Regions from separate parts of the Sphingobacterium sp. DR205 genome, predicted to be linked through region 2. Evidence: riboswitches for the same ligand, from Rfam matches in the RefSeq annotation. Region 2 holds a riboswitch; each other region holds the start of a gene.

Region 1 (8,373 bases), 2.4 Mb from region 2:
CAGACGGAGCAGTCCGGACAGCCGCGCGAACTAAATCCTGAAGAAAAGAGACTGACAGAGTTTTCCTTGACCGTACTTCAGAGTACAGAGGATGTCTGGGCTAAATTATTTAAGGAACAAATGCAGCAAAATTATACGCCCACTACCTTGGTTTTTTACGATGGTGGTACACAAACAGATGGTTGTGGAATGGGACAGGCTTCATATGGGCCGTTTTATTGCCCCGGAGATCAGAAAATCTATCTGGACCTGACTTTTAACCGTGAACTTTCTGATAAGTTCGGGGCGAAGGGCGAATTTGCCATGGCTTATGTGATTGCGCATGAAGTAGGGCATCATATTCAGCAACTGGTGGGATTGTTACCTAAAACGAATCAAGCCCGGGGTAAACTCAGTGAGAGTGAAAATAACAAGATATCGGTTATGACAGAACTTCAAGCCGATTTCTATGCCGGCGTGTGGGCACATTATCTCAATGAATATACGGATATAAAAATAGATTATAACGATATTATGGATGGGATGAAAGCGGCAGAGGCAGTAGGTGATGATAAGATACAGACAGCCGCACAGGGGTATGCCGTGCCAGAGTCTTTTACCCATGGAACCTCAGCACAACGTATGGCCTGGTTTAAGAAAGGATATGACTCTGGCGATATGCGTGCTGGAAATACATTTGAAGATCCAAGCCTGAGATAATAAAGAACAGGTTGCCGGATAGTTGTATCTATAAATAAGAGAAGCATTATATTGAACTGCACCCTACAAGTTGGACAAAACTTGTAGGGTGTTTTTATTGAACTAATAAATTGCAGCCCCGAATATCGCTTTGGTCAAAGCGGCCCAATATCTCAAATGAGCCATCTTGATACACTTTTCCTAAATCCTGCGTTGCAATAAATGAGCAGGAATACCGATTGGCCAGGTCGATGACATTAATGCCGCCTGTGCTATCGGAGGAGATTAAACTCAGTGGATCATTTGTATCACGTATTAGTACTTTCATCCATTTAGGTAAGTGGAAAATTCCCTGACCCGAAGAGTAGCCCTGTGACAGCAATTCGGTCATGCCATATTCTGAGTGGATCCCACTGACCTTGAAGGCATCTTCGAGGAGCTGGTGGATCTCCTGTTTGACCATCTCTTTACGTTTACCTTTCATTCCGCCAGTTTCCATGATAATGAGCTCCGGAAAGTCAAAGGCATATTGCTCAATAAAATCAAGCAGGGCATAGGTAACGCCGAAAAGGATGGTTTTGGTTCCGTTATCTTTTAATTGGACAAGTGTATCATATAGTTCCTGATGATTGTAGAGGAAATAGTTGCTCTGCACTTGTTTACTTTGTTTCATCAAGTCATCGATCATATAGATCAAGGAGGAACCACTTCTTTCCAGATAGGACGGCAGCAGGGCTAAAATAGCGATATCTGTAGTTGGTCCGTAAAAATCTTCAAATATACGGCGAAAAGTACGCTCATAGATGGATACATCAGCAACAAGATGCTTAGAAGTGACCATGCCCGTTGTCCCTGAACTTGAAAATACAATTTGAGGGGTCATTCCGGCAGCCAGTACTTTTTGTGTTTTAAAAAATTCGATTGGGAGGAAGGGGATGTCCGTATAATGCTGGACTTGATTTTTTTCTTTGCCTATTAGCGAAACATAGTCGCGGTAGACCTGACAATGCTGCAGCTGGAAGTGATAAGTTTCTAAACAATGTTGATTAAAATCGTCTTCCGTTTGAATTTCAAGAAAATCCGTCCAATTCGTCATAGCATTTAAATTTGTTGGACAAAATTAGCTAAAATTTAGAAATATTGAGTAGCGAAGCCGGAGCCGGCAGTAGGAATAACATAAAAGCGCTTGCTGCTGAATTTCAGCAGCAGGCGCTTTTATGTCGAAAGCTATATGTTACAGCATACCACCGTCAACAGGAAGAACCTGTCCAGTGACATATGCGGATAAATCAGATGCAAGGTATAGACATGCATTGGCAACATCTTCTGGCGATCCGGCGCGTTTCAATGGAATTCCAGCTTCCCATGTTGCGATCACTTTAGGGTCTAATATATCTGTCATTTCCGTACGGATAAATCCTGGAGCAACCACGTTCGCGCGAATATTGCGAGAACCTAATTCTTTCGCAATGGATTTGGTGAATCCTATAATACCTGCTTTGGAAGCGGCATAATTTGATTGACCAGCATTTCCCTGAACGCCAACAACGGAAGACATATTGATGAAAGAGCCTTTACGGTTTTTCATCATTATTTTTGAGGCCGCTTTTGTTACATTAAATACGGATTTCAAGTTAACGTTCAATACATCGTCCCAGTTTTCTTCTGTCATACGCATCAGCAGACCATCCTTTGTGATGCCGGCATTATTGACTACGATATCCAGGCTTCCGAAATCTGCAACGATCGCATTGACCAGTTGTTCTGCTTCTTCAAATTTTGAAGCATCAGAACGGTAGCCGATTACTTTTGTTCCGTAGGCTTGAAGCTCTTTTTCCAGCGCTTGTCCCTTTTCTACAGACGAAAGGTAAGTGAAAGCGACATTGGCACCGTGTTGTGCAAACACTTCGGCAATTTTTCTTCCAATTCCTTTTGATGCTCCAGTTACCAAAGCAATTTTTCCTTCAAGTAGTTTCATATAAGAGTGTAATGTTATTCGTTGATGTTTTTGCAAAAATGTTAAAACTATATTATAACACAAAATCTTTCGATAAATAAGGATTTAAAACGCGCCAAGTGTTGGTGTGATTTGCGGCTATTCATGGCCGGCAGAATAGGCGATATCATGTGTATGGTGTGCGGAAACCAGAAAAGTGGAATTTTGCCAACACTTAGGATTATTTTAATAAATCAATGGTATTTTTGAATAAGTGTTCCTAAAAAGTACAGTTTTTTGACAAAAGACTTGGGCGTTTACCAAAAACTATATTAAATTTGCATCAATCACAAAAACATGAGCAAAAAATCAAATAAAGAAGTTGACGTTGTTCTAATCGGCGCCGGTATTATGAGTGCTACTTTGGGTACGCTAATCAATGAATTAAGCCCAGACGTTAATATTGAAATTCTTGAGCGTTTGGATGTTGTGGCGGCTGAGAGCTCTGACGCTTGGAATAATGCTGGCACAGGCCACTCGGCCTTGTGCGAATTGAATTATACACCGGAACAAAAAGATGGTTCGGTAAAAGTTGATAAAGCTGTTAAAATTGCGGAGCAATTTGAAGTATCGAAGCAGTTTTGGTCGTACCTGGTTGATAAAGGCATTATTGCCCAACCGGAGAATTTTATCCGCAGCATTCCACACATGAGTGCGGTTTTTGGTGAAAAAGATGTGAAATTCCTGAAGACAAGATGGGAGACGATGAATACCCAAACTTTGTTCAAGGGCATGGAATATACCGAAGATGCAGAACTCTTGAAATCATGGATTCCTTTGATGATGGAAGGACGGGATGCAAGCGAGAAAATTGCTGCTACCAAGATGGATTTAGGTACTGACGTGAATTTCGGTTCATTAACACGTGATTTGATTAACAACCTGGCAAACAAAGAGAATATTTCAATTTCCTTAAACCACGAAGTTGTTGATATCGATCGTGAAGACGATGGACGTTGGGAAATCGAAGTGAAAGATCTGAAAACAGGGGTGAAGAGAGAGCTAAAAGCGAAGTTTGTTTTTATCGGTGCTGGAGGCCACTCCTTGTTATTGCTGGAGAAATCTGGTATTCCAGAAGCAAAAGGTTACGGTGGATTCCCTGTAGGAGGACAATGGTTGAGATGCGTAAACGAAGAAATTATCAATACGCACCATGCTAAAGTATATGGTAAAGCATCTGTCGGTGCGCCACCGATGTCTGTACCGCACTTAGATACCCGTTATATCGATGGTAAACAAGCCTTACTTTTCGGTCCATACGCTGGTTTCTCAACCAAATTTTTGAAACAGGGTTCTTATTTTGATTTGCCGGCATCAATCAAATTATCCAATATCCGTCCGATGTTATCCGCAGGACTTGATAATTTGCCATTGACCAAGTATCTCATTACAGAGGTTATGAAATCTCCTAAAGATAAATTGGAGTCGCTGAAACAATTTATGCCAACCGCTAAATTAGAAGATTGGGTTATTGAAAAAGCTGGCCAGCGTGTACAGGTGATTAAAAAGGATGAGAAAAAAGGAGGGATTTTAGAGTTTGGTACTGAAGTGGTATCGAGTGCAGATGGTTCTATCGCTGCCTTATTGGGCGCGTCGCCGGGTGCATCTACTTCGGTGGCGATCATGATCAGTCTCTTGAAGAAATGTTTCCCTGAGCGTGCTAAATCAGATGAATACCGCAAAAAACTGCGCGAGATGATTCCTTCACACGGTAAGTCATTAAATGATGATGCTGAGCTTTGTCGTGAAACTCGTATCCGTACGCATAAAGCATTGAAATTAATTGCTATAGATTAATTTCAATAAACAATATACTTATGGGGTGCTCGGAAATGACAATGTCATCCGGGCTGAGATTATACCCAATAAAAGCGATTGTACGGCCTTGTACAATCGCTTTTATATACCTGATCCGGGTAATGCTGGCGTAGGGATTTTAATTTCAATAAAAACATCCGTTTTTCCGCTCATAAGTTTATTATGTAATTACACAAAATAATAAACAATTGAATGACTTCTGAGACAATTTTCGAAGCTTTTATTAAACAAATACAACAAGCCTCCATAGCCGAATGGCTGGGGGTCTGTTTTGGTATCTTGCAGGTTTGGTTTTCACGACAGAATAAATCGGTCAATTACTTCTTTGGGATTATTGGTATCATCATCTCGGTATATGTTTTATTCCATGCAAAATTATATGCCGAAATACTGTTGCACCTGTATTATCTTGTCATGAGCGTTTATGGCTGGATCTACTGGAAATATAGCAGTGATATTATTGTGCCGATCAGTCGTAGTACAACCCGAGATTGGCAGATTGTTGGTTTTATCTGTGTGGCAGGTTTTCTATCGTTCTATTTTGGTCTGGTGCATTTAACTGATTCGGATGTTCCGGTATGGGACTCCTTTGTTTCCTGCACAGCCTGGGCGGGGATGTGGCTGCTGGCGAAACGTAAACTTGAAAATTGGATTTTGCTTAACATCAGTAACCTGATGGCGATTCCTTTGCTTATGCACAAGGGTTTATTCCTGTATGCTGCTTTAACCTTATTTTTATTTGTGATGGCTTTTAGTGGCTATTTTAATTGGCGGAGAATATTAAGTGATGAAAAAAAATATGCAACTGACTGATGCAGCTATCGCTGTTCTAAAAGATCAGCAACGTAAAGGAATTCAGCAAAAGAGTTTGTCTGATGAGCAGCTTGAGCTAATATACCGGAACAAGTGGTTTAAAATCTGGGTACCACAATCTTTGGATGGCTTGGGGTTGGATTTGGTCAGCGGGCTTTCCTTGTTGAAGGAGCTGGCCTACCAGGATGGCGGATTGGCGTGGACAGTAACTTTATGTGCCGGCGCGAATCTTTTTGTTGGCTTTATTGATCCAGCGGTCGGGCAGGATATTTTCAACTCAAAAACGGTATGTTTTGGCGGCAGTGGGCAGGTTGCTGGTGTCGCTGAACGTGAGGGTGAATCTTATCGTCTGAAAGGGCTTTGGAAATATGCTACCGGTGCTCCCCACTTGACACACTTTACATTGAACGCCTATATTCAGGAGGATGGAAGGCCGCTATTGGATGAGGGTGGAAATCCACTTGTAAAATCTTTCTTTGTGGCGCGTGAATTTGTATTGATTCATTATGATTGGGATACATTTGGCCTGGAGGCGACAGCATCGCATTCCTTTTCGCTGGACAGTATACGGGTGGATGAGAATCAGTCATTTTTTATCGATGCGTCAAAAAGTACACGGACTGAGCTGCTCTATCAATACCCTTTTGTGCCGTTTGCCGAGTTGACCTTACTGGTAAACTTTATGGGGATGTATCATCGGTTTTTGGATTTGATCGAGAAGTTATTTGTATTGAAGTCCAATCAGGGGAAATGGGAGCAAATGGAAAGTAAAGCTGCTTTTCGGAAATTGGATGAAATGCAGCAGGACTATACAGCTAGGGAAAATAGTATCATGGAGCTTGCTGTTCGATCTTGGGATAATCTCAAGGATGAAGCTGATAATAACGCGTTATATGAGCGTATAGCGATAGAAAGTAGAGACTTTGTGGAAACTATTCTGTCCAATGTCATTAAACTCTATCCCCATACGGGGATTTCGGGCGCAGCCACTGACAATGAAATCAATATTTTGTTTCGGAATATATTTACGGCATCTCAGCATAAATTGCTGCAAAAAGAGTTTTTGTAAGCTTGATAGGGGGGTAGGTAGCAACTACAACCTGATAAAAAATGAAGATTGTTGCGTACATTTTTCATTTATGTTAACACTAAAAAAGACGATCAATTGATCGTCTTTTTTAGTGTTAAATAGGATGTGTTCCCGGCGGGGGTCGAACCCACATCGTCAGAACCGGAATCTGAAATTCTATCCATTGAACTACGGGAACGTGTCGCAAAGATATACTATTTTCCAGATCTTACAAATAATCTTTGCGATAAAATTTAAACTTTTGAACGGGGGATTTCAGGAGCATGGCCATCCTAGTTTTAGTCGCCCAGCTTTTATAATTTATGCCATTCCGGTTTTCTGGCCTAACTTTTTGTCTATTAGTAACATGTATTCAAGATTGTGTTTAAGCTGTGCTGCACTGTTTACTCGGATGCTTTACACAGACTGCAAATTCCAATGGGTTTAGGTCAGCAAAAAAATATCATTGCATGTGGCTCAACAAACATTTTAAACTTACCTATTGATTTGCCCAACCGATAACAGATTAAGATCTGGGATGGTATTGTGTGATGATGGAATGGAGGTAATCCCGATCAATATGTGTATATATTTCAGTTGTTGTAATACTTTCATGCCCCAGCATATCTTGTACAGCCCTTAAATCAGCACCGCCTTCAACGAGGTGAGAGGCAAAGCTATGTCTAAATGTATGGGGGCTAATCGTCTTTTGCAATCCAATTTTTTGAGCAAGCTCCTTAATGATCAGAAAGATCATCACCCTGGATAAAGCCGAACCTCTTCTGTTCAGAAATACAATGTCCTCATTCCCATCTTTGATTTTAATATGTGGTCTAACGGAATCTAAATAGAGCCTTAAATGTTTGATCGCCTGCTGACCGATGGGAATCAGCCGTTCTTTACTGCCTTTGCCTTCCACTTTGATAAATTCTACATCGAGAAACAAATTGGATATCTTGAGGTTGACGAGTTCGGATACCCGCAGTCCACAGCCATATAATACTTCAATAATTGTTTTGTTGCGCTCACCCTCAGGGCTAGATAGATCTATGGCTGCAATTAATTGGTCAATCTCATGAATGCTCAATACACTCGGCAGTTTTCTGCTCAGCCGTGGTGCCTGCAGCAGTTCTGTCGGGTTGTTGTCCAGTTCATGTTCGATAATCAAAAAACTAAAAAATGTTTTTAGTCCGGATATCAGGCGCGATTGCGTGAACGGCGATATGTTAAATTCCTGCAACCACTGTAGAAAATGCTGAATATCTTTGCGGGCAACCTGATTTAAACCGAGGTTATTGTCCTCACAATAGATCTGGAATTTAGAAACATCGTTCAGGTAAGCGTCTATCGAGTTGATGCTTAAACCCCGCTCGAACTTTAGAAATTGTTCGAATTCTTTTTTAATGACCTGCCAGTTGCTGAAATCCATTTGCAACAAAATTACAATTAACTATTGTTCTTTTCGAAAGATATTCTGTATTTTTAAGCGTATTTTTTACAAAACATGAGCAATAGCAATGAGAAGCTCCATCCCATAAGGGATATTAAAAGTATTTTATCCGTATTTTACTATCTATCGGGAGAATTGGTCTCCAATCCCGTTTACCTTAATACAAACAATTAGCAAAAAATAACTAAAAAAGAGATTTTTTTGTATGAAATTCATTAAACCACTCGCATTAGCCTTTTTACTACCCGCGACTTTCTATGGAGTAGAAGCAAAAATGCCAACCACCTTGAGGGCGGAAGCCAGAGCTATTCTGTCACAGGATAGTTTGGCCTTAAATCAAAAATTACCTTTCGACAATGAAGTTGTTACCGGTAAACTAAAAAATGGATTTACATATTTTATCCGTAAAAATACAGAGCCCAAGGGCCGTGTTACCATGTATTTGGGCATGAAAGCCGGTTCGATCCTGGAAAATGAAAAGCAGCTCGGGTTGGCGCATTTTTTGGAACACATGAACTTTAATGGTCTGAAGCATTTTCCAAAAAATGA
Region 2 (8,373 bases):
TGCATTGGTAGTTGTAAAAGCGGCCATGTCAACTGAAGTAGAGGAGTTGGCATTTAAATCCAGATTCGTCGCACTTCCTGCAATTTCCTGTCTTGACGAACTTGTGGAATTCACCGTTAGATTTTTTGCACTTACATCAGCCGTTAACCTACTCGAGGAACTTGTCGAAAGTGAAATATCATCGGCAATTAATTTTTTAAGTGTAATTCTGGCCGATGAAGAAACATTGACAGCTATTTTGTTTGCCTTGATGGTTTCGTTGCTGTAGATTGATCCACTGGAAGAAGCCGAAAAACTTGTCGGAATTTTACTTGAATATACCGTAACACGGTTGTTTCTTGCATTTCTGATCTGTGAATTCCGTTTATATTGTACATGTAATATGCCATTTTTTACATTTGTTTCTATTAGCGACAGATGCTCTGCATTGTCCGCTTCAACAACAACTTCATTGCGGTTGGAGTGAATGTAGTCAACACGTAGTGATGTCGCTGCCGAAATGCCATCCGGAGCGGAAATCTTACGGGTTTCACGTTCTTGGGCCTGGGCAACGTATAAAAAAGAAATAAAGGCGATAGTTAAAATTCTTTTCATGGTTTTGTCTATTAGTAGTTTTTAATTCTATGCTATAATAATTTTTATTTTAATTCCGAAAAACAGCCTCATTTCCTCCCTTACAGATATAATAGTGGTGCCAGAATTTAAAAACCATGTAAATCGCTGATAAATAGCTGTTTTTACTTTTATACGTTTTCTCCTATTGCCCATTTTTGAACAACTGGTGTTCGCTATCGAACAATTTAACAGTTGTCTTTGTGGTTACCACATGCTCTTTTCGTAAGCTGCCTGCCAGAAATGATATTCCAATCGGGAAGCTGTTATAAATACTTGTCGCATTTTCTCCCGATTTGTTGCAGTCGTTTGTTCAGAAATTTGATCGACGTAATTTTTGGCTTTGTTCACGCCCTCGGCGAAGTCCTCACCACTATAGGTATCGATCCATTTGGAATAGGGGTTTTGGTCGCCACTGGCGATCGAAACGATGTGGTCGCCAACTTCTTTATAAATCCAAAAGCAGGGTAAAGTCGCAGCCATAGCGACTTCAATAGGTTCAAAGGCAGCTACACTTTTTAAAAAATGCACGTAATGGTGGCAAACTGGTTCTATTTTGTTGTCGTCTTCCGGATCCAGACCAAATTCTTTAAAATAGTTTTCATGGAGCGCTTTTTCGACGATAAGCGCATTGCGTCCAAATTCAAAATAATCCAGGGCTTGTTGATTGTCAGTACTCTTTGCACCGATAAAAGCTAATACACGTCCAAATTCTTCCAGATAGAACGCATCCTGACGCATATAGAATTGAAATTTTTCCAGCGGTAGACTGCCATTGCTCAGTTCAGAAATAAAGGGCATCGCTAAGATATCAGCATAAATTGGTCTTATAGCATCCCAGGCTTTATCGCTCCATTTCATGAATAATAAGTTTAGAAGGGTTGTGGAAATGATTAAGTGGCCCATTTCCTTTGCCAATCACGAGATCCTTGCTGCCTTTGATTGCCTCGTGGACATAATCTAAAGCAGTAGCGACAGCCTCAGCAAGAGGGAATTGCTGCGCCAACTGGCTCGCTATTGCTGAAGAAAGAGAGCAGCCGGATCCATGTGTATTTTTGCTGTCAATTTTTTGTGATTTAAACACCAATGGTGACGCATGTTGCTGAAAGAGGAGGGAGGTGAGTTCGCTTGTCTGGAGGTGTCCACCTTTAATAAGGACTGACTGACATCCTTTTTCAAGAAGTTCAATGCCTGCTTTTTCCATTTCTTTGACCTCAGCTATGGTTCGTCCGACAAGTACACTGACTTCATCCAGGTTGGGAGTGATAATTGTGGCTTGTGGAAAAAGCAAGTCCATACATGCCTGTATTGTGTCATCATTGATCAATTTGTGACCACTTGTCGACACCATCACAGGATCAAATACGATTGTTCCACGGTAATCTTTCAAATAGCTGCTGATCAGTTCGACAAGCTCAATGTTATGAACCATCCCGATTTTGATCGCATCCGGATAAATATCGTCGAAGATCGCATCCAGCTGCTCACGCACTGCTTGGGTCGGTATCTCGTAAATATTCCGCACCCCTTGTGTGTTTTGTATTGGTAATGCCGTTAAGACGTTCATTGCATAACATCCCAGGGCTGATATGGTTTTCGTATCGGCTTGGATGCCAGCTCCGCCGCTACCATCAAACCCCGCTATGCTCAGAACTGTGGGCACTGTGTATTGTTTCACTATTTTCATGTTAATAATTCCTTTAATTGAGCGCTACGCTCTCTTGGATTTTTACTTTGGCAAATTGCCGAGACGACCGCGATGGAATCTGCGCCAGACAGCCAGGCACTTGCGCTGGTATCCAGGTTCATGCCGCCAATGGCGATCAAGGGCTTTTCGGTTAAATTCCGTAGCTCACCCAGTCCACTGATTCCCCAGGTTGTAATGGTGTCTGTTTTTGTTTTTGTTGGAAAAATTGGACTGACACCAAGATGGTCTACGGCGGTCATCTGTTTGCTGTCAAGCTGTGACCGATCTTCGAGCGACCAGCCAATTTGAAGACGCTGTCCGTATTTTTCCCTTATTTCTAAAGGTTGACGATCGCTTTGTCCGACATGTACCCCCCATGCTTCGATTTCAATTGCAATATCCACAGCGTCATTAATGATCAATGGGATTCCGTAACGATCGGTAATCTGTTTTAACTTCTTTGCTTTTTCCAAAAAACCTGCTGGCGTTTCATTCTTTTCGCGTAATTGAATGATATCTACACCGCCGATTATGGCTTCTTCGGCAACATGGAGCCAAGATTGTGGGTAACAGTCCTGTTCGGAGATAACCAGATACAAGGGGTAAGGAAATAGGGGATTAATTGCCATAATGTTTCAGGTTGAGATGCATCCGGATACGCTCATCATTCAGCAGATAGAGCTCATCATAGAGATTCACCTGTAAGGAGCCTGGACCCGAAGATCGCGCTGTTGCCAGTTCACCTGCTAAACTCAAAAGGGAGACACCGGCGGTCGCTGCTTCAAAGGGATGGTCTGTGACCGCTAAAAATGCACCAATGAGTGCAGTTGCGCTACAGCCAAGTCCAGTAACCTGGGTCATCAAGGGGTGTCCATTGTGCACCTCAGCGGTGTGCTGTTTGGACAGGACATAATCTACCTTTCCGGAGATACAGATGATAGCCCCCAATTGTTCTTGTAGTGCTTTACCAAAGCCAATCGCGTCCTTACTATCTGCCGTGCTGTCTACGCCTTTGGTATTGACCTGGTTGAAATTGTAAAGGCTCATGATCTCCGATGCATTTCCCCGGATAACGGTTGGTTTTAGTTCCAGGAGATTTGCCAATAAGTCATTGCGAAAAGTGGATATTCCCGCACCCACAGGATCCAATACCCAAGGCCGGCCAATGTTATTGGCGTGTTCTGCTGCTACAAGCATGGACTCGGCGGTAAGTTCACTCAATGTGCCGATGTTAAGTACCAACGACTGGGCAAGGTCAACAACCTCGCGTACTTCCGATGGACTGTGAACCATGACCGGAGAAGCTCCAAGAGCGAGAAGCGCATTGGCGGTGTTATTCATCACCACCAAATTCGTAATATTATGTACAAGTGGTTTTTGTCTTCTGACCTGTGCTAACAGATCGATAATTAAATCTTCCATTCCTTTTGTTTTCTATATTTGCAGGTGGCTTTGTCAGGAAGAAATGAGACAGATGGGCTGTCGGGTATATTTCAATATACCTAAGCGGTTGCTTTTCCCTACGCCGGTATAAACCGAATCAGGTTCGAAGGGACTATCTCAATTCTATACAGAATACCCCCAAAGCCATATCAAACTTAGACAAAAAAAAGGACTTTTTATAACGAGTGTTTTATTCAGTCCCGGAATAGTAAAACTAGACGTTAATCAATAGACCGGAGTGCGCGTGTATTTTCAGCCGCATTCGAGCGAGCAAAATAGACTGGGCATATACGAGGGAAGCGATAGGCAAGTAATGATCAATGGCAGGCAAGTCTATTTGCCAAGAATAGTATTGCTCTCAACGATGAATTCGGTGTACTTAAGACGTTATATTGTCTTCAGCTGGCAGTTCCAAATAGTCCGGTGGGGTATAAGTGACACGGGCAAAATTTTTTGTCAGGAGTTCTGTGTCAAGAACCTTTCCACCCTGAAATTTTAGGAACTTTTCCCGCCAGATTTCATTTTTTCGGTAGAATTGATCTCCGATTTTAAGGAATTGATGCTCTTTTTCAATGACGTGATAGGCAAAATCGAGTTCCTGATCGATCCTCAGTTCACCTTCAAGACATTTTTCGGTAAACCAGAGATTGATCTGAAACGTGTAGGCTGTATTGTTGGTAAACTGATAGTCCCGATAGTTGTAAAATACAGTAGCACCACTTCCGAAAGGTAGCACTCGCCCATCATCGGGAAAAGGGTCAAAAGAATGGTGATAACGTTCTGTGACTGTCAGCGGACTATGGATAACAAGCCAATGGATCAGATTGGAGATCTGGCAGATTCCACCACCAATACCGGCCCGTGCTTCACCGAAAGACAATTCCATCCCCGGAAGATAGCCTTTCTTTTGTGTGGGCTGGCCGACCAGTTTACAAAACGAAAACGTTTCACCCGGGCGGATCAGTATACCATTGATTTGCTTTGCCGCAATCTTTAGATTCGTCACTTTGTTGATCTGCAGTTGCATATTGTTTTCCCCCAGCTTCTTTAATAAAACAGACTGGTGTTTTTTGATGCGGTATTGCAACACTGTTGTAGATTTGGTTTTTGTATACTTTTTATTGTCCAGTAACCAAATGGCTTTTCTTTGTGTTCTTCTTGCCCAGACAGCAAGAAGATACAGCAAAGGGTGACGTTGACTTATTAATTTCCGTTTTTTCACTAATAACAAATGATGGTTTATTGCTTCCTTCTATTTCAGTTTGCGCGTTTTAATTATTGAGAATTGGAGGAACTTTTCTTTGTTTGTATTGTTTTAGAGGTGATTTTATTCTGCTTATCAAATACAGTGCTCTCATATTGATAATCGCCCTGTTCTTTTGAGACTATTTTCAATTCCAATGTACCATCACGATAAAACAGGTAGGTGCTTTCGTTGCCTTGCACAGCTATTTTGGATTCGGCAGTGAGCTTCCCTGTGGCGTCAAATACCTGCCACGAAGAGAAATTGTCTGCTTTTGGGTTATCATAATAATACAGTCTACGGTTTTCGATGGCGTCATTTAACCCTGAAACTTCCTCAATAAGCTGCCCATTTTCATTGTAACGGTAGTCGACCCAATGCATCCGTTGGTAAACGAAGTGGATGGACTCCTCCCGGACCACTTGATATTGATCATTTAAATGATGGATGGAGGCGGACCGTCGCTCAGGATCGGTAATGAGAATAGCATGCGGTAAGTATTGATAAATTGTACTAGAGGACCATTTGCTGTTTTGAAGCTGTTGTATCGAATCGATTAATCCCCATTTGTTGTAAAAATATTTGGTGTAAAAATTGATTCCATTAGACAAATTGTTTGCGGAGAGTTCCTTGCCTTGCTGATAAACAGTCGTGATCATACCGCTGGGTTTTTCGAGGTTCTCCCCTGTAAAGGTCTGCGAAATATAGGTTCCGTCATATTTGCCTTTTTTCTGAGTAGAGTAGATCGGAAGACTGGATCGGGAAATGATGCCCTCAGCATATTGTCTGGATGGTTTAAATGGAATAGCAGCGATAGAATCGAAGAACTGCTTTGCATCGTACTGAAGTGCTTTTTTTTGTACAGGTGTTTGTTTATTGTTTTCTAATATGAATTTTGCCGCATGGAGGTATGTTTGACTGTCATAAATAACTTTTGGCTTATTTTGGCCATCAAACAGAATCATGGCATTTCTTTGTTTGAGGGTAGCTACATCCAATGTCCATTTGCTTTTGTTGACGATAAAAGTAAGTTGCTGGGCATCTGTTTTTGTCACTAGGAGCTTAGTCGTGCTATAAGGAATCTGTCGAATAATTTCATTTGCCTTTTGATCATGGAGACGCATCATAAAATCCGTTGATTTATCAGAAGCATTGGTAACAAACAGAATGGCTTGGGTAGGAGCCCCGATTTCAATTGATTTTTTTACCTGAGACTTTGCTACACCCACACAGAAAAGCAATACCGATAGCTGGAAAATCACATAACGCAGTACGCTGGATTTCGGATGACCGTTCATTTGGATAAGGAGGACGCTTACGCTGACTTTTTAGTTTAAGACTTCTTTTAAAAACAATAAGGTATGGGCCCAGGCACGTTTCGCCATAACAGGGTTATATTCCGGTGATTCGGGGTTGGTAAAGGTGTGCCCGGAATTCGCATAGGTAATTATTTGCCAGTCAGCCTTTCCTTCGTTCAGTTCCTTGACTAATCCATCATAATCTTCCTTTGATACACTTTTGTCAGCTGCAGGATGTTCAACCAATACTTTCACATTGATCGCTGCATTAGGTCTGTCGGCTGATTTGGAGAGTCCACCATGAATACTGACCACCCCTGCGACAGGTAAACCAGCGCGCGCTGTTTCGAGAGCTCCCGTTCCACCGAAGCAATAACCAATTACTGCAATTTTCTTTGGATCAGCTCCGACTTTTTTCAATTGGTCGAGGGCAGCAGAGATTCGTTGCTGATAGGCTTTGTAGTCAGTTTTGTAGTGACCTGCGATTTTTGAAGCCGCTGTATTGTCCGCTGGAATATTACCTTCACCATAGATGTCGGCAATGAATGCGATGTACCCCTCTTTTTGTAATTGCAAGGCTGCTTGTGTCGCTTCATTGTCAATTCCTTTCCATGCGGGCAAAATAAGTACCGCTGGACCTTTTTTATCCGTATTGGATGTGATTAGTCCATTCAATTGCTGTGTTCCGTCTTTATAGGATACCTTTTTTAACTCCTGTGCTTTCATGCTCATCGTGGCAATAGTTAATAGAAATAATGTCAAAGCTGTTTTCATCTGTTCTGTTTTTTATCCGACAGATGTTGTTCGCGATTAAATGAAGTTTTAACTCTCGCGGATTCATCTGCTATTCGATTTGGTTAAACCATTTGTTTATGATCGTCCTTTAAGGTACCTGCCTGGTGTAAGGGCGGGACCTTAATATGTTTTATTAACCTTTATAAACTCAGGATTGTTTTATAGATTCAATAATTCCGATCACATCCAATTGTCCCAGACCTTTTTCACGTGCCGTCTCGTAGGTGTCGAGCAAAGTTCCGAGCAATGGATAGGATGCGCCCGCCTTTTGGGCCAATCGGATATCTTTTAACATCAGGTCCAGCGCGAATGCAGCGGTATAGTTTTGTTCGATGAGGAGCGGTGTCTTTACTTTTGTTGCTCCGCTACCGCTGGCACTATCATTAATAATTTCGAGCATTTCGCTACGTTCTATGCCCAATTGGTCAGAAAATAAGATGGTTTCAGCCAAACCTTGGTAAATAATAGATAGAAAATAATTTATGGCTAGTTTTGCGGCGAGACCTTTTCCATTTTTACCGAGATGTTTAATGGATTTCCCCATTTTTTCAAGGTAAGGTCTAGCGCGGTCAAGGTCTGTTTGTTCTCCACCCACCATAATGATCAGTGTACCCTCTGCGGCAGGCTTGGTACTTCCGGCCACAGGTGCATCCAGAAAAGTGGCCCCTTTTTCTTTTAGCTTACGGGCGAGATCAATACTTACATCCTGTGCAATGGTACTCATGTCCACAAATAATTTTCCGCTGATAGGCAGTCCAAGAATTTTTCCATAAACTTCCTGGACGGCGGCGTCATTTGTCAGCATCGTGAAAACAACGTCATTGTCCTTGATTAAATCCGTTATTTCGCTATAAACAGTTGACTGCGCTCCAAAGCCCGCTGTCTTAGCGATATTTCTATTATAAACGGAAAGGGAAAATCCTGCTTTTTCTAGGTTTTTTGCCATGGGATGGCCCATATTTCCTAATCCTATAAATCCTACGTTTTCTGTTGTCATATTAAATTAAATGGTGTGAATCGAGTATTCTCTTACCAATAAAGGTACAAATGTTTTTGTATCCGGGAGTCGCAAAGCTACACTAAGACCGCACTGTTTCGAGATTCGAAGGAGTCGCTGCTATATTCGTGTGTTACCAATTTATTTTGGATCTAACGTAAGACCCTGATTTCATTTCTGAGCAGTACGATTTTATCTTCATTTTCCAATTTCTTCAAGATCCGCGAGACCACCACACGTGATGTGTTCAAATCTGATGCGATATCCTGATGAGTAAGGGTAAGAATCCGGTCATTTC
Region 3 (8,373 bases), 1.6 Mb from region 2:
AGTTTCGTACTTTTCATTCAGTAAGTTATTTACCTGTAAACTTAGGTTAATGTCTTTTATACCTAAAGCCGTAAAATTATAATTCGCCAGCAGATTATTAACAAAGGATGAAGAGATGCTTCTTTCTTTCGCTGAGGAGTTATCGAGATATTGCCGTCCTACATATTTTGACAACAATGAAAATGTGAGCGGTTCAATAGGGCTATAGGAAAAGTTGCTGGAGATAATTGTATTTGGAGACAGGGCAATATCTGTCTTTGGATAGGAGATCCTAAGGTCGCCAATGACTTCTTCAAAGTTCTTGATCTTATTTTGGCTGAAAGCAGCGGTAGCCTTCCAGTTCAATTGCTTACTGATGTTCCAGGCTCCGTCAAATTCCAGTCCGATTCGATAGCTGTCTTTTACATTTTGTCGGATAGGAGCACCGGTATCACTGATCTCGCCTGTTGGAATCAACTGGTCTTTATAAAACATCCCGTATCCATTTAATCCAATATTGAATTTGGTATTGGTGAATCTATACCCAATTTCAATGTCCTGCATTTTTTCTGGCGTTGGATCCGGAAGTTTGCTGTTTTTCTCTATGAAATCTTTTCGGACGGGTTCCTTTTGCGCGAAAGCGTAGGAAGCATATATATTTGCATGATCATTTAACAGATAGGTTGCTCCGGCTTTGGGATTTAGAAAATTGAATTTTGGGTGGTAATTATAGTTTTTGACCTTATCATCGTCCCCATACATGTGATAGTCTACATTTCTGTACTGGACGTCGGCCATTAAGATCCATTTATCCAATTTGTAATCTACCTTTAGGAAGTTGCTGAAGTCATTTTTCTGCGATTTTCCGAAGTAATATTTGTCGTCTATAAATCCGTTGGAAGCGTACTGTGCCCAGATTACTTCACCGTAATGTTTTCCTCGATATTGGTTGTATGCACCACCCCATATAATTTCGAGCTGATCATTGGGTTTGTAGTTCAGCGCATAGGTCATCCCATAAAAATAATTATCTAACCATCTTCTGCGGACTAGATCTGTTTTTTTTATGGTATCACTACCGAGGATGACATCAGGCAAACCATATTTACTTAATTTATCACCGGGTCTCATCTCCTCATAATACCCATAGCCTCTTGTATAATGTAGTGCGGTATTCAGTGTGAGCTTGTCATTGAGGATATTGGTATAGTGAATCTGGTGATGCTTCTGCGTATAGTTGTCCGTTTGGTTTTTATAGGTATATAGGTTATAGTTTCTTCCTGCATTCATAAATCGGTCTTTTTCTGCGCCGGATACGCCGAGACCATTATCTGCGTAATCGTCCATGCGAGATCTATCACCCGTGATCAAAGGTTCCGGGACGCCGTTCCAGGCTTGGTAGGTCTTTTCCTTTCCCCAGAATACGATTCCTTTTAAGGTGTGTTTTTTGCCATAATAACCTCCATCGATATAGAAGGACTGTAGGTCTGAGGCACCTCTTTCGATATAACCATTACTGCTGATCCTGGATAAGCGGGCATTGAAAGCAAACTTGTCATCGATCAAACCGGTTCCGAGTTTTACTGTATTTTTCCAGGTATTATAAGACCCGAATGAATTATTGAGCTCGGCATAAGGTTTCTCTGCTAATGTATTTGATTGAATATTCAGGGAAGCTCCGAAGGATCCGGCCCCGTTGGTAGATGTTCCGATTCCCCGCTGTACCTGGATGCTTTCTGTGGATGAGGCGAAGTCAGGGAGGTTGACAAAGAATGACCCCATGCTTTCGGCATCATTTAATGGAATACCATTAAGGGTTACATTGATCCGCTGGTTGTCAGATCCACGGATCGTCATGTTTGTATATCCTATGCCGGCTCCTGCATCGGAGTTTACCTGAACAGAAGGTGTTTGATTCAAGAGATAGGGGATGTCCTGTCCCAGATTATTCTTAGAAATCTCTTCTTTTGAGATGTTCCTGAATGTGGTAGGTGCATTCTTTTTAGCTCTGGTGGATACCACAAGAACCTCTTCGGTACGAATTGTTTTTGGATCGAGCTGAACGGTCAATTCCATATCCCGTTGGAGGTTTAGGTTTTGAGTCCAGGTTTGATATCCGACAAACGAGACCTGAATGGCATGTTTTCCATCTGCGATATTATATAATTTGATCAGGCCATCTCTGTCAGATTTGGTTGTAAATGAAGTCTGTCCGTCTATGGATACCGATGCATTCTGTAGCGGCCTTTGTGTATCCTTATCTACGGTTTTAATCGTCAAATTGTGCTGGGCAACAGCAATTTGGCTTAAAGAAGTAGCTAAAACGCTACAAATCAAAAATTTGATCATGTTGATGTATTTTGTTTAAGTTAAACAAATCATGGCAAGGGGTCACCATGACCGTTTTATTTAACTAACCTCTCCCTCCGCCAGCATTACCTGGATCAGGTGCACAGAACTTAATCTGTTGGGTATGATCTCAGCCTTTATTTGTGTTTCTGACAAAACAAGGCACCCCTAATCGACGTTGCGAATATATAAATTAAAATCGGAATGATATATAAAGATGGTGTTTTTTACAAAAAGTAGACTTTTTGTAAAATATGTAATAATTTCCTTTTGGTTTAAAATTTTACGTTTAGGCTTGTTTTTGGTGTTTGTTGTTCTTTTTAGGTACCTTGGTATAGAATTTTCTACTGTTAGTATGTATTCATATTCGGTCAAAAATTTTTAGTTATTAATTTGAGAGTGAGGAGATAAAATGTTAAAGTATTTAAGCGCAAATTATATTCTACCGATTACCTCAATGCCTATAAAAGATGGTATTGTAGCGGTAGACGAGGAGGGGGTAATTCAAGGCATCTATGACCCTACTTCATTCACACAGACTGATAAAGTCAAAATCGAGCGGTATGAGGGAGTAATTATTCCGGGTTTTATCAATGCCCATTGCCATCTTGAATTGTCACATATGAAAGGCGTGGTCGCTAAAGGTACCGGTCTTCCCAATTTCCTTAGCCAAGTCATGACTTCACGTAGTGCATCTATGAAGAAAATGGATGATGCGATGTCGAAAGCGGATAAAGAGATGTATGAAAATGGGATCGTAGTGGTGGGAGACCATGCAAATACGGACAATTCTTCTAAACTGAAGGAAGATTCAAAAATACTTTATCATACCTTTGTGGAGGTCATTGGGGTTGAACCTGAAGAAGCTGATTTTAAACTTAAAGAAGCCAAGTCTTTAACACAAGAATTTAGAAATGGCCATGTGTCTATTACGCCACATGCACCTTATTCCTGTTCGAAAGTTCTTTTTAAGAAATTTAAAAAATCGGTGCCTGAGACTAATATCATTAGTATTCATAATCAGGAGAGTGACGAAGAGAATAAATTGTTTAGATACAAAACAGGTGAATTTCTGGATTTCTATAAGAGTATCGGAAAGAATGCGGATTCTATTAAAGCGCAAGCCCGAAACTCCATCCAGTCTTACTTACCTTACTTGCCTTATCCGAATAAGTTGTTGTTGGTCCATAATACCTATACTTCATTAAAAGATCTGGATTTTGTAGAACGAATGGACCGGGATGTTGTATGGTGCCTGTGCCCAAAAGCAAATTTATATATTGAAGGGAACCTTCCTAAGGTTCAAAACTTTATAAATGCGGGACAACGGTTAGTGATTGGTACGGATAGCCTAGCGTCGAATGATACACTTTCGGTATTGGAAGAACTGAAGGTATTGCATGAACATTTCGAAGATTTGGATTTCTTGCAAACAATCCAATGGGCAACAATCAACGGAGCTGTTGCATTGAATATTGAGGATGAATATGGATCTTTGGAAATCGGCAAAAAACCGGGGATTGTCCTGCTTGAGGGTATGGAAAACTTGCGTTTAACAGATAAAGTTAAAGTCAAACGTTTAGCGTAGTATTTAATTCCACAAAAACTTCTGTACTTTTGCTCTTATGAAACATTTGAATATTTCAATAAGAGGTAAAGTACAAGGAGTCTTTTTTCGATTGACGGCCAAAGCTGTTGCGGATCAGGTCGGCGTGAAAGGCTTTGTGCTCAATCAAAAGGATGGGTCTGTCTACATGGAGGCCGAGGGGGACGATTTTGCCCTTGATTCATTGTTGGACTTCTGCCAGGAAGGTCCAGAGGATGCAAATGTTGAAGCTGTTGAGGTTACGGAAGGCGAACTGAAAGGCTTTTCTAATTTTGAAGTGATTAAAAGAGTTCAATCCTAAAGCCCAGTGTCGACAATTAAGAAATTTCTCAGCGATACCGTTATTTATGGTGTGACTACTATCGTTTCAAGAATGATAGGTTTCCTGATGACCCCACTCTATCTCCGTAAATTTAAGGATGCAGCGGTCTATGGAATTTATTCTAATTTTTATGCATGGATGTCCATGCTGAATGCTATTCTAGCATTTGGAATGGAAACAACTTATTTCCGGTATTTACAGAAAGTTGAACCACAGAATAAGAATAAAGTTTACAATAATAGTTTCTTTATTACTTTATTTACCTCAGGAGTATTATTGTTGTCTGTATTTGTTTTCACAAGACCTATCGCTTCATGGTTTGCGGATGGGGGTGACGTGGATCTATATGAACAGTACATTAAGTATTTTGCTTTTATCCTTGTTGCGGATGCGCTGGCTGTTGTCCCGTTTACAAAGCTACGGGCAGAAGGCAGACCTTATAAATACAGTGCATTGAAATTTGTTAATATCGGTATTACCGTGATTTCAAATCTATTTTTTATTTTGTTCTTGCCGGATTGGGTACATAAGTATACATTTTGGGCGGATTTTGCTGGCACATGGTTCAAAGAGGGTTGGATCGGTTATGTCTTTATCTCCAATCTTTTCGCAAGTATCGTCACGTTAATCCTATTACTCCCTGAATTGTTAACTTTCCGATTTAGTCTAGATAGAAAATTAATGAATGAAATGTTAAAGTATAGCTTCCCAATTCTAGTCGCCAATATTTCATTTATTATTAACGAGAATCTAGACAAAATGTTCTTTCTGAAATTGATACCTGGAAAGGCGGGGAAAGATGAGTTGGGTATATATGGCGCGGTTGCTAAATTGTCTGTATTCCTAAGCTTATTTGTGACAGCTTTTAGATTAGGGGCCGAGCCATTCTTCTTTTCATATTCAAAAAACCAGAACGCATCGAAAACCTACGCCCTAATCATGGAGTATTTTGTTATCCTTATGGTTATCGCAATGGTCGGCTTGACAGTGAATTTGGATTGGCTGAAGTATTTTATTGAAGGTAATGAAAAAGAGGTCGCAACATACTGGACTGGACTTAAAATTGTCCCCATTCTTTTATTTAATTATGTGCTACTTGGAATATATATGAATCTATCGATTTGGTATAAATTGACTGATCATACACGTTATGCTATTTACATTTCGGGAATAGGGGCGCTAATTACAATTATGCTCAATGTGTGGCTTATCCCAACTTATTCCTATGTTGGGGCTGTTTTATCAACAACAGTAGTATATCTAGTCATGATCGCTTTTTCACTTTACTGGGGCCAGAAGTATTACCCCATACCCTATAAGATGATCAAGATCGCTGTCTATCTCGGAGCAGGGCTGTTGATTTCGTGGTTGAGCTTTCAAGTTTTCCATAGTAATATTTGGATAGGAAACGCTATGTTATTGCTGCTGCTCGGTGTTACTTTTTTCCTTGAAAAGAATGCGCTGATGAAATTAATACGAAGAAGATAATTTCATATTAAAACAAAGGCGGTAACTGTTAGGTTATCGCCTTTGTTATTTTTTAGATGAATTCAGGCATGAACGAATGTTCAATCTCATCAAGAACTTCAAGTATATCTGCTTGATTTTGAAGACTAACAAGTTTCATCCTATATTCTTTGAAATTCGGAATTCCTTTAAAATAATTTGCGTAATGTCTCCGCATTTCAAAGATCCCTAATTTATCACCTTTCCATTCAATGGATTTGTTTAAGTGTGTTCTGCAAACCTCAACGCGTTCGGCAATTGTAGGCCCCTCCAAGCGCTCGCCTGTATGGAAGAAATGCTTGATTTCTCTAAAGATCCAAGGGTAACCAATAGCCGCACGGCCGATCATAATGCCATCCACTTCGTATTCCTGTCTCCAGGCCGCTGCTTTTTCGACTGAATCCACATCACCGTTACCAAAAATTGGAATCTGAATGCGCGGATTGCGTTTGATGTCACGGATCATAGACCAATCAGCCTGACCTTTGTACAATTGCGCACGGGTACGGCCATGTATCGCTAATGCTTTGATACCGACGTCTTGCAACCGTTCAGCTACTTCGTATACATTTTTGGTATTATCATCCCAGCCAAGCCGTGTTTTTACTGTCACGGGGAGATGAGTTGCTTCAACAACAGCTTTGGTCATTGCAACCATTTTATCAATGTCTTGCAATAGGGAAGAACCGGCTCCCTTACAGACCACTTTTTTAACTGGACAACCGTAATTGATATCGATGAGATTTGGATTTGCTTTTGTGCAGATTTCAGCTGATTGACGCATACTTTCAATATCTCCACCGAATATCTGGATACCGATAGGCCGTTCATATTCAAAAATATCGAGCTTTTGAACAGATTTAGCTGCATCACGGATTAGTCCCTCTGAAGAAATAAATTCAGTATACATTAAATCAACACCATTCTGTTTGCATACATAGCGAAACGGCGGGTCGCTTACATCCTCCATTGGAGCTAGTAACAAAGGGAATTCACCCAAATCAATATTTTCACCAATCTTGACCGACATCTTCAATAATTTTTTACAAAGGTACAAAATTTGGTATTAGTATAAAGTTAGCTAACTGTCATGAGTTTAGAGTCGACTTTTTATGTCTTCAGAACCCGTAGCGCGCTGTGCTGTGGCGTTCTGAGAACCACCGAAACGGTAGCTGAAAGACAGGATGGCAGTTCTACTGTCTGGATTAGATCTACCGATGAGCCTTATGGTTGGCGAGATAGTTTCATATCGTCGATTGTTAGTTCTGAAAATATCGTTAACGACTAATTTCAGCGTCGCTTTTTTATTGAGAAGATTTTTTTGAATGCCGGAATATACCTGTCCACAGCTTTTGATATGACTGATCCCTACCGTTAAGCCTGATACATAATTGCCTCCCAGTTCAATAGACCAGCCCTTGGGCAATTTGAATGAATTTTGACTGTTTAGACTTAACGTATTGCCTTTGCGAATGATCAGTTCATCTTCTTGTGGTAATTCATATTCATTCCGATAATAGTTTGCAAAATGTGTTGCCGACCACCAACTGGTCAATTGGGTCGGGGCAATAAAAGAGATCCCATAATTTTTAAAAGAACCTATATTTTCGGGTCTTTCAAAAGTGATATATGGGTTAAGCGTATCTCTTCCCAATATTTCGTTGACAACATTTGACCGCTGTGCATAATTCAACGTTAAGACATATTTGCTTGCGTAAGTATAACCTAATTCAAAGGAGTGTTCGTATGCTGGGTTTAAGTTCGAATTTCCCTCAGCATAGGAAAAAGGATCTGTGTATACCCTGAATGGATTTAAATCCCAAAACGAAGGCCTTTGCACGCGATAGCTGTAACTGGTCTGTACTTTATGATTGTCATTGGCTGTATAAGTTAAAAACGCTGCCGGGAATAATTTGAAATAGGATCTTTCAAATTGTTCGTTCAATGTGATCTGATGACTACGTGTACGGGTGTATTCTCCCCGAATGCCTAATTGCGTTGAAAACTTATGCCAGCTTTTTGAAAGATTTACATAGCCCGCATGGATAGTCTCTTTGTAGATAAAGTGATTACTTGTGCCCAGATCCGGAACATATTGATCATTTTGTAATGTATCATAATGTAGATCGTTTTCAGTGCGCACATCACTGCTCTTCCAGCCAGCTTCGAGTTTGTACTCCTTTGGAAGCGGAAGTGTATAATCCAGTTTGGCAACATAAACCTGATTGTCTGAGGGGATATCACCGATTCTTGAGGAATTTGCAAGCGATGTTGAAGGTCCCACATTGTGATATGCCGTATTCAGCTGCTGATCCATTTTTGAATAATGGTCAACGAAATCAAGATCTAGTTTTAGTTCATGACCTTTATCATTAAGCTTTAAATTATAATTGAAGTTGTACAGCATATCTCGCCAGCGCTCCTTGCCTTCGGTGACGGTAGTGGATGCCGATATTAAATTATCGGTATTAAAATTCCTGAGACTATTCGTGGTGGGTTCGTACTTCGGATATTTTCCAAATCCTCCGTTAATTAAGAAGCCTATCGTCTGTTTGGAATTTATGCTGTAGTCCATGCCGACTCTAAAATTATTAGATCGGAGTTTGGGCTG

What was found. A riboswitch is a leader RNA that binds a small molecule or an ion and turns the genes downstream of it on or off. The one in region 2 is predicted to bind thiamine pyrophosphate.
Region 1: it holds a riboswitch for thiamine pyrophosphate, as region 2 does, so the genes downstream of both, pnuC (nicotinamide riboside transporter PnuC) here and thiM (hydroxyethylthiazole kinase) in region 2, are expected to answer to the same signal.
Region 3: it holds a riboswitch for thiamine pyrophosphate, as region 2 does, so the genes downstream of both, G6053_RS02400 (TonB-dependent receptor) here and thiM (hydroxyethylthiazole kinase) in region 2, are expected to answer to the same signal.

The regions. Positions count from the first base shown of each region.
Region 1 covers NZ_CP049333.1:4,572,501-4,580,873, reverse strand. The annotation lists gene G6053_RS19940 (neutral zinc metallopeptidase) at 1-699, shown strand, start outside; gene G6053_RS19935 (acyl transferase) at 794-1,774, opposite strand; gene fabG (3-oxoacyl-[acyl-carrier-protein] reductase) at 1,913-2,656, opposite strand; gene G6053_RS19925 (malate:quinone oxidoreductase) at 2,972-4,471, shown strand; TPP riboswitch at 4,483-4,625, shown strand; gene pnuC (nicotinamide riboside transporter PnuC) at 4,685-5,305, shown strand; gene G6053_RS19915 (acyl-CoA dehydrogenase) at 5,280-6,374, shown strand; tRNA gene G6053_RS19910 (tRNA-Arg) at 6,502-6,573, opposite strand; gene xerD (site-specific tyrosine recombinase XerD) at 6,901-7,803, opposite strand; gene G6053_RS19900 (M16 family metallopeptidase) at 8,030-8,373, shown strand, end outside.
Region 2 covers NZ_CP049333.1:2,214,757-2,223,129, forward strand. The annotation lists gene G6053_RS09195 (DUF2807 domain-containing protein) at 1-594, opposite strand, end outside; gene tenA (thiaminase II) at 820-1,473, opposite strand; gene thiD (bifunctional hydroxymethylpyrimidine kinase/phosphomethylpyrimidine kinase) at 1,457-2,275, opposite strand; gene thiE (thiamine phosphate synthase) at 2,296-2,928, opposite strand; gene thiM (hydroxyethylthiazole kinase) at 2,918-3,721, opposite strand; TPP riboswitch at 3,800-3,892, opposite strand; gene G6053_RS09220 (VanW family protein) at 4,122-4,964, opposite strand; gene G6053_RS09225 (hypothetical protein) at 5,018-6,283, opposite strand; gene G6053_RS09230 (dienelactone hydrolase family protein) at 6,314-7,057, opposite strand; gene G6053_RS09235 (NAD(P)-dependent oxidoreductase) at 7,227-8,075, opposite strand; gene G6053_RS09240 (Crp/Fnr family transcriptional regulator) at 8,228-8,373, opposite strand, start outside.
Region 3 covers NZ_CP049333.1:585,436-593,808, forward strand. The annotation lists gene G6053_RS02400 (TonB-dependent receptor) at 1-2,328, opposite strand, end outside; TPP riboswitch at 2,383-2,508, opposite strand; gene G6053_RS02405 (amidohydrolase family protein) at 2,741-3,916, shown strand; gene G6053_RS02410 (acylphosphatase) at 3,954-4,235, shown strand; gene G6053_RS02415 (polysaccharide biosynthesis C-terminal domain-containing protein) at 4,242-5,744, shown strand; gene dusB (tRNA dihydrouridine synthase DusB) at 5,797-6,792, opposite strand; gene G6053_RS02425 (outer membrane beta-barrel family protein) at 6,859-8,373, opposite strand, start outside.